2 regions of the Sodalis sp. RH21 genome follow, and region 1 is predicted to be linked to the other one. Evidence: predicted binding sites of a transcription regulator. Region 1 holds the regulator's gene; the other holds the start of a gene.
The links. Region 1 encodes CRP, which controls carbon source genes, mostly activating them, when cyclic AMP is high. Its sites were predicted from a motif close to ATGTGANNNNNNTCACAT; they were not measured.
Positions count from the first base shown of each region.

Region 2: the regulator CRP is predicted to act here: its motif matches at 3,717-3,734, upstream of yrbN (protein YrbN).

Region 1 covers NZ_CP178732.1:218,701-224,305, forward strand. Annotated here, with positions in the region: gene ACL2XP_RS00970 (YccS/YhfK family putative transporter) at 1-1,973, opposite strand, end outside; gene crp (cAMP-activated global transcriptional regulator CRP) at 2,046-2,678, opposite strand; gene ACL2XP_RS00980 (OsmC family protein) at 2,993-3,415, shown strand; gene ACL2XP_RS00985 (phosphoribulokinase) at 3,466-4,335, opposite strand; gene ACL2XP_RS00990 (YheU family protein) at 4,438-4,683, opposite strand; gene ACL2XP_RS00995 (LysE family translocator) at 4,844-5,422, shown strand; gene ACL2XP_RS01000 (ABC transporter ATP-binding protein) at 5,466-5,605, opposite strand, start outside.
Region 2 covers NZ_CP178732.1:4,790,143-4,795,747, reverse strand. Annotated here, with positions in the region: gene rpsO (30S ribosomal protein S15) at 1-236, shown strand, start outside; gene pnp (polyribonucleotide nucleotidyltransferase) at 475-2,592, shown strand; gene nlpI (lipoprotein NlpI) at 2,752-3,636, shown strand; gene yrbN (protein YrbN) at 3,740-3,799, shown strand; gene ACL2XP_RS22125 (DEAD/DEAH family ATP-dependent RNA helicase) at 3,811-5,605, shown strand, end outside.

The DNA of each region.
Region 1 (5,605 bases):
CGCTGTAAATGGCGCTCCATCAGGGTGGTCGAGTGGGTCTGGGTCTCGGCGGCGGCTTCCGCTACCGGGCTTTCACCGCTCGGCCCGTCGTATTCAAGCCGCTGCTGGCAGCGCTGCAGGGCCACTTCGCAGGCCGCCAGGTATTTCTGGGCCAGCGCCGGCGTCAGCATATAATGATCCCGCGCCAGGATGGTCATGGCGTTGATGTGTTCAACGATAAACTGGCTGTGCGTCACCCATAAACGCATATCGGACAGGTAGCGGGAGTTGAAAGCCGGCTCCCGCATCGCCTGGCTGAGCGAGGTAAACAGCGCGTTATGGCCCTGGTTGACCCGCATGCGCGCATAGGCCAGCGCCGCCGGTTCCGCCACCGGCTGCAACAGCAGGCGCAGCGCTTCCTGATCCCGCTCCAGCGCCAGATGCGCATTTTTACGCAACAGCCCGCTCTGCCACTGCGGCCACAGCCACAACATGCCGCCAAACGCCAGCATACAGCCAAGCAGCGTGTCCACCAGCCGCGGCACCAGGAAATGCGCGCCGTTAAGCGACAGCAGTTGCAGCGTATAGACGGCGGTCACGGTCATGCCAGTCATCGCCAGGCCATAGTTTTTGCGCAGCACCAGATAGGCCGCCAGGGTCAGGACCAGCATGCACAGCAAGATCGTACCGTCGCCCAGTTCCAGCCGCAGGGTGCCGGCGGCGATAAACAACCCCGCCAGCGTCCCCAGCGCCCGGTGCTGGATGCGGACCCGGGTGGCGTTATAACCGTTCTGGCTGACGAACATCACCGTCATTAAAATCCAGTACGGTTTGGGCAGGTTAAACATCAATCCGAAACTGCTGCCGATCGCCAGTATCACCCCTAAACGGGCGGCGTTGCGCAGGGCCATGGACTTCAGGGAACAGTAGCTTATCAGCGCGTGCCAGAACGAAAGCCGCTGCTGATTGTCGGCCATCACGTCGCGGCGGTATAGGGGACGCTGGGTGCGCAGCAGGCGCGCGATGCGGCTGAAGTGATAATAACAAAAATGGCCGACTGGATTGTCGGGGTTGCGTTCGGCGATTTTTTCCAGCGCCGAGAGTGCGCTGGCCATGGTAAAGCGCCCCGGCGGCCGGTGGTACAGGATATCGTCGGCCAGCACCCGCAGCCGCGCCGCAATCACCCGCGCGTTATAGCGGATGACCGCCTCCGCGTGGCTTTGTTCCACCAGCTTTTGCACTTCGTCGGGCTGATGCAGGCTGACGGCGATATGTTCCTGTAAATCCAGCGCGACCTGGAAGGCGCGCAGCAGGCGTTTATATTGCTGTTGATGAGTGGCGGAGAGCATATGCAATTGCTGATAAACCTGCGCTATCAGGTCAATCACCGTTTGCTGGCGGGCAAACAGCGGCGGCAAAGCGGTCTCCGGGTCGGTATGCTGCGTCAGCAGGCTATATTTCGCCTCGATATAATCCGCCAGTTCCCGGTACAGCAGGCTGAGGGTTTCCCGCATCGGCTGCTCTTTCCACAGCCAGAACCACAGGCCGTTGAATAATCCGTACCAGGCGGTACCGGCAATATATAACAGCGGCGGCACGCCAAAAGGCACATTGCCGGCCAGGCCGAGGGTAAAGATGGCGGCGATAAGGGCGGCGGGCAATAAGCGCCCGTGCAGCGGGCTTATCTCGCCGGTCACGCCGAACAGCAGCGCCAGGCCGAACATAATCACGGGCAGCGGCACCGCCAGATGCAGCAACACTTGGATAAGCGTACTGCTAAGGGCGAACAGCAGGCCGCCGATGGCCAGGCGTTTAAAAAAACGTTTATGCAGGGTATCCAGGCCGGCGATATTGCAACAGGCGGGCACCAAAGAGAACAGCAGGCCGTTTTGCAGGCTGCCGAATAGCAGGCCTACCGCCACGGGCAGGCATAATACGATTGTTTGCCGTAAGGCGTAGTTAACTTCGGGGTGATAAATCAGCCTGCGCCACATAGGATCTATGGGCAAACCGTCGGCCGGCGGAAAAAGCGTGGCACAGAGCACCACGCCTGTCTTAAAACGCTATCAGCGCGTACCGTAAACGACAATGGTTTTACCGTGTGCGGAGATAAGGTTCTGATCTTCCAACATTTTAAGGATACGGCCTACTGTTTCACGCGAGCAGCCGACAATCTGACCGATTTCCTGACGGGTAATCTTGATTTGCATGCCGTCGGGATGCGTCATGGCGTCGGGTTGCTTCGCCAAATTCAGCAAAGTCTGGGCAATGCGCCCGGTAACGTCGAGAAACGCCAGGTTACCGACTTTTTCCGAGGTCACCTGCAAACGGCTGGCCATTTGCGCGGATAAACGCATGAGGATATCGGGATTGACCTGTATGAGCTGCCGGAATTTTTTATAAGAAATCTCGGCCACCTCACAGGCGGTTTTAGCCCGTACCCAGGCGCTGCGTTCCTGGCCTTCCTCGAATAAGCCTAATTCACCGATGAAATCCCCCTGGTTGAGATAGGAGAGGATCATCTCTTTGCCTTCTTCATCTTTAATCAGCACCGCGACGGCGCCCTTGACGATGTAGTAAAGCGTTTCTGCTTTTTCGCCCTGATGTATAAGCGTACTCTTCGATGGATACTTATGAATATGGCAATGAGACAGGAACCATTCGAGAGTAGGGTCTGTTTGCGGTTTGCCGAGAACCATTCGCTGTTATCCTCTTTTGTCATCGCTGTCCCTGAGTCAGGACATCGTATTCCCTGTTACGGCGCGGTATTTTTCTCTTACTCCGCGTTAACGGAGCGACGTAAGGGAACTTATTAGGGTCTGGTATTTTATGATGTTCCGATCGAGCTCTTGCCCTTTCAATATCAATGAGGCCGATCCAGCCTTGTTTTTAGCATAGGTTTGAAGCAGTGTCTTCTGTTGTCTTGCATCAGCATGAAGTATGTTCGGTAACATTGCCACTTTTCCAGCAAAAATGTAGTCTGCTGGAAAGCTTTTTATCTGGAGTCATCATAATGCAGGCACGAGTAAAATGGGTAGAAGGGTTATCTTTTATAGGCGAATCATCCTCCGGCCATCAGATTTTAATGGATGGCAATGCCGGGGAGAAGGCGCCCAGCCCCATGGAAATGGTATTGATGTCGGTCGGCGGCTGTAGCGCCATCGATGTTGTCTCGATTTTACAAAAGGGGCGGCAGGACGTGCGGGACTGCGAGGTGAAACTCACCTCCGAGCGCCGTGAAGAGGCGCCCAGGCTGTTTACCCATATCAATCTGCATTTTATCGTGACCGGCGCCGGCCTGACCGATAAGGCGGTTGAACGGGCGGTCGCGCTGTCGGCGGAAAAATATTGTTCCGTTTCCCTGATGCTCGGCGCGTCGGTCAATGTGACCCACAGCTTTGAAGTGCGCGCCGAACGCCACGCTCCCGCCGCATAACCGACCCACGCGCGCCGCGCTTAGTCGCGGCGTATCAATAGCTCCCGCGCTTACTTGATTTCTTTCCCTTCCAGCAATTGCTGCACCAGCGGCCCCACGATCAGCTCCATGGCCAGGCCCATTTTGCCGCCGGGAACCACCAGGGTATTGATATTGGAAATAAACGAACCCTGCAACATGGCCAGCAGGTAAGGAAAATCAATATGATTCAAACTGCGGAAATGAATAACGACAAAGCTTTCATCAAGCGAAGGAATCGCCTTGGCGGCGAAAGGATTTGACGTATCAACGGTGGGAACCCGCTGGAAATTGATATGGGTACGGGAAAATTGCGGCGTGATGTAATTAATGTAATCTTCCATCGACCGCACCACCGAATCCATCACCGCCTCGCGGGAATGCCCACGCTCGCCGGTATCGCGCACCAGTTTCTGAATCCATTCAAGATTAACGATGGGCACCACCCCCACCAGCAGATCCACATGCTGCGCCACATCATGGCGATCGGTGACCACGCCGCCGTGCAGCCCTTCGTAAAACAGCACGTCGGTCGGCTCCGGCAGCGGCTGCCAGGGGGTAAACGTGCCGGGAACCTGATTGTACGGCACGGCTTCATCGTAGGTATGCAGATACTTGCGCGACTCGCCCTGTCCGGACAGCCCGTATTGCTGGAGCGTACGCTCCAGTAAACCGAAATCATTGGCTTCCGGTCCGAAATAGCTGATATGGCGGCCAAGATCGCGGGCTTTGCGGATCGCCATATCCATTTCCGGCCGGGTGAAATGATGAAAGCTATCCCCTTCCAGCTCCGCGGCGTTGATTTTCAGCTGTTGGAAAATTTTACGAAACGCCAGGCTGGTGGTGGTGGTGCCCGCCCCGCTGGAGCCGGTAACGGCAATAATTGGGTGTTTTGTCGACATGGTAACCCTATGCTCGGTTGAAACGCTGCGTGATTAACATATGCCAGGCACTCAAGCCCAGGATAATTGTTATCATGTTTAGCGACGCCGGGCCAGCGCGCTTTATTCTTCGCGCGCCGGATCGTCAGGCTGGGCGTTGAATTGGCTGCGGGGCATGATATTAATATTTTCATGGAGTTCCGACCACACCACCACCGCTTCCCCGCGCTTGAGCTGGCGTTTGACATCCTCGACTTTTTGCGCCAGGGTCTTTTCCCGTTCGCCGTAATCGGTGCCCTCGCGCAGCACAAAGGATTCGATCAGGTTATACAGCGTTTCCGGATCGATTTGTTCCCATGGAATGATCACGTTATTATGTCCCGATAGTCAATAAATCAACATGTTGACGAAATTTCACCTGTTAAGGCTTGTGCAGCTTCAGCGGCGCTGTTAGCTTCATAAATATAATTATAGTGGGGGCAGTTGTACCGTGGAACCAAGTCTTTATGAACCAAGTCTTTTCTTGTCGATGCTGGGTTTTTTATGGGTGGCCGCCATTACCCCCGGGCCCAACAACATGTTGCTGACTGCCTCCGGCGCCAATTTCGGTTTCTGGCGTTCCACGCCGCTGATGCTGGGCATCATGCTCGGCATGCAATGCATACTGCTGCTGGTCGCCTTTGGCGTCGGCAGCCTGATCGCCATTTACCCTTCGCTGCATTTTACGCTGAAAGTGGCGGGCAGCCTTTATCTGTTGTGGTTATCCTGGAAGATTGCCACCGCCGCCTATGAACAATTGGATACCGACAGCAAGCCGGCCCGGCCTATTCCGTTTTATCAGGGCGGGCTGCTGCAGTTCCTCAATCCCAAGGCCTGGCTCATGGCATTGGGCGCCGTGGCCAGCTTCAGCCTGAGCGGCAACGGCTATATGACTTCCGTCGGGGCTATCAGTATCGGCATTATTACCGTCAACGTGGTGTCCGGCGTTATCTGGCTGGGGTTTGGCACGATGATCGGCAGGCTGTTGCGCAGCAAGCGCGCCTGGACGGTATTTAACGTCGCCATGGGCCTGCTGACCGCCGCCTGCGTGTTACTTATCTGGCGCTGAATCCGGGCCGGCGCGGCCCGCCAGTCTGCCGCGCCGTAACCGGTTACTCGGCTGCGAAAGCCCGGGTCAGGGCTTCCAACTGTTCCTGCGCGTCCAGCCAGGCCATTTCCGCCTCTTCCAACTGCGCTTTGACCTTGGCCTGCCGTTGCAGGCAGAGGGTCAGATCGGCCTTGCGGCTGATAT
Region 2 (5,605 bases), 1.4 Mb from region 1:
TTACTGATTTCGGCCGTGATGCCAACGATAGCGGTTCCACCGAAGTGCAGGTTGCTCTTTTAACCGCTCAAATCAGCCATTTGCAAGGCCATTTTGCGGAACATAAGAAAGACCATCATAGCCGTCGTGGTCTGCTGCGCATGGTTTCACAGCGTCGTAAGCTGCTTGACTACCTGAAAGGTAAAGATGTCGCACGTTACACCGGCCTGATCGAGCGCCTGGGCCTGCGTCGTTAAGCCAGACAGTTTCGGTAGAAAGGGGCCTTATGTGGCCCCTTTCTTCTAGGGAGCAATAGCCATTCAAGATAATGGGTTGTTGCTTAAGTGGATTCTTCAATTGCTGAGATTCGCGCGGCTAATGAGAGGCTTTATCCGGGGGATAAGGATTGTCATTAGTCGCGAGGATGCGATGAGAAGATGGGTTAGTCATCGGTGAGTTTGTCAGATTAAGCTCACCTTGAAAAAGGATATCATTTTGCTAAATCCGATCGTGCGTAAGTTTCAATACGGCCAACATACGGTAACGCTGGAAACCGGTATGATGGCTCGCCAGGCGACCGCTGCCGTTATGGTAAGCATGGACGACACCGCGGTATTCGTAACCGTGGTCGGCGCCAAGCAGGCCAAGCCGGGCCAAAGCTTCTTCCCGTTGACGGTTAACTACCAGGAACGTACTTACGCCGCCGGGCGTTTCCCTGGTGGGTTCTTCCGTCGCGAAGGACGTCCCAGCGAAGGCGAAACCCTGATTTCCCGTCTGATCGACCGTCCTATCCGTCCTCTGTTCCCCGATGGCTTCCTGAATGAAATCCAGGTTATCGCCACCGTGGTTTCGGTAAATCCGCAGGTCAGCCCGGATATCGTGGCGATGATCGGGGCTTCCGCCGCCCTGAGCCTGTCCGGCATCCCGTTCAGCGGCCCGATTGGCGCGGCCCGCGTCGGTTATATCAATAACCGGTACGTGCTGAACCCGACCATGGCCGAACTGGCTGAAAGCCGTTTGGACCTGGTGGTCGCCGGTACCGCCAACGCCGTGCTGATGGTGGAATCCGAAGCGCAGCTGTTAAGCGAAGATGAAATGCTGGGCGCGGTGGTATTCGGCCACGATCAACAGCAAATCGTTATCGACAATATCAATGCCCTGGTTGCAGAAGCCGGCAAACCGAAATGGGAATGGCACGCCCCTGAAGTCAACGCCGCGCTGCAAACCCGCGTGGCCGAACTGGCGGAAGGTCGTCTGGGTGATGCTTACCATATCACCGAGAAGCTGGAACGCTACGCCCAGGTCAATAGCATCAAATCCGACGTCGTTGCCGCGCTGCTGGCGCAGGACGAGACGCTGGACGAAGGCGATATCAAAGAACTGCTGGCCAGCCTTGAGAAGACCGTGGTTCGCAGCCGCGTACTGCGCGGCGAACCGCGTATCGACGGCCGCGAAAAAGACATGATCCGCGGCCTGGACATCCGTACCGGCGTGCTGCCGCGTACCCATGGTTCCGCGCTGTTCACCCGCGGCGAAACCCAGGCGCTGGTTACCGCCACCCTCGGCACCGAGCGCGACGCGCAAAATATTGATGAATTGACCGGTGAGCGTACCGACCGTTTCCTGCTACACTATAACTTCCCTCCTTATTGCGTTGGTGAAACCGGCATGGTCGGCTCACCCAAGCGTCGTGAAATCGGCCATGGCCGTTTGGCGAAACGCGGTGTGCTGGCGGTAATGCCAAAAGCCAATGAGTTCCCGTACACCGTGCGTGTGGTATCGGAAATCACTGAATCCAATGGTTCTTCATCCATGGCCTCCGTGTGCGGCGCCTCCTTGGCGCTGATGGATGCCGGGGTGCCGATCAAGGCCGCCGTCGCCGGTATCGCCATGGGTCTGGTAAAAGAAGGTGATAACTTTGTCGTGTTGTCCGATATTCTGGGTGATGAAGATCATCTGGGCGACATGGACTTTAAAGTGGCCGGTAGCCGTGAAGGCGTCACCGCGCTGCAAATGGATATTAAAATCGAAGGCATCACCCGCGAAATCATGCAGGTAGCGTTAAATCAGGCCAAGGGCGCGCGTTTGCATATCCTGGGTGTGATGGAACAGGCTATCAGCAGCCCGCGCGGCGATATCTCCCAGTTCGCGCCGCGTATCCATACCATCAAGATCAATCCCGACAAGATCAAGGACGTGATTGGTAAAGGCGGCTCGGTTATCCGTGCGTTGACCGAAGAAACCGGCACCACTATCGAAATCGAAGATGACGGTACGGTGAAGGTTGCGGCGACCGACGGCGAAAAAGCGCGCCATGCCATTCGTCGTATCGAAGAGATTACCGCTGAAATTGAAGTGGGCCGGATCTATAATGGTAAAGTGACCCGCATCGTTGATTTTGGCGCATTCGTGGCCATCGGCGGCGGCAAGGAAGGTTTGGTGCATATCTCGCAGATCGCCGACAAGCGTGTGGAGAAAGTATCCGACTACCTGCAAATGGGTCAGGAAGTACCGGTTAAAGTGCTGGAAGTCGATCGTCAGGGACGTGTGCGCCTGAGTATCAAGGAAGCTACCGCTCCTGGTCAGGATGCAGTGGTTCCGGAAGTAGAATAATCAGCATAATAATAGAATTAGAGTAGAATAAATAACTGTTAGCGCATTTTACAGCCCCTTACCGGGTAAGGGGCTGTTCGTATCACAAGGGCGGGACGCCTTGTGTTAAGCCGATGGGGGACAGGACGTTCATCCAATGTTTTTCTTCGGGAGTGGGAAATGAGGCCTTACTTGCGCTGGTGGTTCGTTGCGATGGCGTTTATGCTGGCAGGATGCAGCAACATTGATTGGCGTAAAGATGACGTTTTAGCTGTTCCATTGCAGCCGACGTTACAACAGGAAGTCATCCTGGCGCGCATGGAACAAATCCTGGCGAGCCGGGCACTAACCGATGATGAGCGAGCACAGCTATTATATGAGCGCGGAGTGCTGTATGATAGCCTAGGGTTAAGAGCGTTAGCGCGTAATGATTTTTCACAAGCGCTGGCTATCCGCCCTGATATGCCTGAGGTATTTAACTATCTCGGCATTTACTTAACGCAGGCAGGCAATTTTGATGCTGCCTATGAAGCGTTTGATTCTGTACTAGAGCTTGATCCAACTTACAACTACGCGTATTTAAACCGTGGCATTGCCTTGTATTATGGAGGCCGCTACCGTTTGGCGCAGGATGATCTGCAGGCGTTTTATCGCGACGACCCAAATGATCCTTTCCGTTCGTTATGGCTTTACCTGGTTGAGAAGCAAATCGATACCAACAAAGCCAAAGATGCGCTGGTTCAGCGTTATCAAAAAGCGAACAGAGGCCAATGGGGATGGAATATTGTCGAGTTCTACCTGGGGGACATCAGTGAAACTACGCTGATGGAGCGCCTTAAGGCGGACGCAACGGATAACACTTCGCTCGCCGAGCATCTCAGTGAAACTGACTTCTATTTAGGTAAGCATTACCTAAGTCTGGGGGACAAGAACTCCGCTTCGGCGCTGTTCAAACTGACGGTCGCTAACAACGTACATAACTTTGTTGAGCACCGCTATGCATTGTTGGAATTGGCGCTCTTAGGCCAAGGGCAAGACGACCTATCAGAATCGGACCAGCAATAGCTGACGAACTAAACAACTCAGCCCGTTACTCTTTTTTATCACCTGCAAGGGTGAGGGCTTGTTTGTTCGTTTTAAATCCAATTTGAGCCGGTTCACACTTTTGATGAAAATGAATGAAAGTTTTCACGACGAGGTATGTAGACTGGCCGCCATTATGATATGAGGCACGTGTACATGTCTGAAGTTGAAACCTCTTTTGCTGATTTGGGACTTTCCGCTCCCATCCTGAATGCCCTGACCGATCTGGGCTATGAAAAACCATCACCTATCCAGTTAGAATGTATTCCGCAACTGCTGGCGGGCCGTGACGTACTGGGTATGGCGCAAACCGGGAGCGGCAAGACCGCTGCGTTTGCTCTTCCTTTATTACATAATATCGATGCGGAGCTGGCCGCGCCCCAGGTGCTGGTTCTGGCGCCGACCCGCGAGTTGGCCGTACAGGTGGCGGAAGCCATTTCCGATTTTGCCAAGCATATGAAAGGCATCAACGTGGTGGCGCTTTACGGCGGCCAGCGTTATGACGTCCAGCTGCGCGCCCTGCGCCAGGGACCCCAGGTTGTCGTTGGCACCCCGGGCCGTTTGCTTGACCATTTGAAACGCGGCACCCTCGACCTGTCCAAATTAAGCGGATTGGTGCTGGATGAAGCCGATGAAATGCTGCGCATGGGCTTTATCGAAGACGTTGAAACCATCATGGCGCAGATCCCGGCCAAGCACCAAACCGCGCTGTTCTCGGCTACCATGCCGGAAGCTATTCGCCGGATTACGCGTCGTTTCATGAACGACCCGCAGGAAGTACGGATTCAGTCCAGCGTTACCACGCGTCCCGACATCAGCCAGAGCTACTGGACCGTGCAGGGCATGCGCAAGAACGAAGCGCTGGTCCGGTTCCTGGAAGCGGAAGACTTCGACGCCGCCATCATCTTCGTGCGCACCAAAAATGCCACGCTGGAAGTGGCCGAAGCGCTGGAGCACAGCGGCTACAACAGCGCCGCCCTGAACGGCGACATGAACCAGGCGCTGCGCGAGCAAACCCTGGATCGCCTGAAAGACGGCCGCCTGGATATTCTGATCGCCACCGATGTCGCCGCCCGCGGCCTGGATGTTGATCGCATCAGCCTGGTAGTGAATTACGATATCCCGATGGATTCCGAATCCTACGTGCACCGTATCGGCCGTACCGGCCGTGCTGGCCGCGCCGGTCGCGCGCTGCTGTTTGTGGAAAACCGCGAACGCCGCCTGCTGCGTAATATCGAACGCATCATGAAGCTGGCCATTCCGGAAGTGGAAATCCCGACCGGTGAAGTGCTGAGCCAACGCCGCCTGGCGAAATTTGCCGCCAAGGTGCAGGCTCAATTGGAAAGCAGCGATCTGGACATGTATCGTGCGCTGCTGGCCAAGCTGCAACCGCTGGAAGAGATGGATATGGAAACGCTGGCCGCGGCTTTGCTGAAAATGGCCCAGGGCGAACGTCCGCTGATCCTGCCGCCCGATCCGGTGATCAACCGTCGTCCGCGCAGCGAATTCCGCGATCGCGACGATCGTCGCAGCGAAGGTTCCGACCGTAGCGGCGCAGATCGCGGCGGCGAACGTCCGGCTCGTCGCGAACGTCGTGACGTCGGCGAAATGGATCTGTATCGCATCGAAGTGGGTCGTGATGATGGGGTTGAAGTGCGTCATATCGTCGGCGCTATTGCCAACGAAGGCGACATCAGCAGCCGCTATATCGGCAATATCAAGCTGTTCGCATCGCATTCCACCATCGAGCTGCCTAAAGGTATGCCGGGCGATATGCTGTCGCATTTTACCCGTACGCGTATCCTGAACAAGCCGATGAACATGCAGTTCGTGGGTGAAGCAGTGGCCGCGCCGCGCGGTGAACGCCGTGGCGGCGGTGCTGGCGCCGGCGCTCCCCGCGGTGCGTTTGGCGGCGAACGCCGCGAAGGCGGCAATGGTGCTCCGGGCCGTC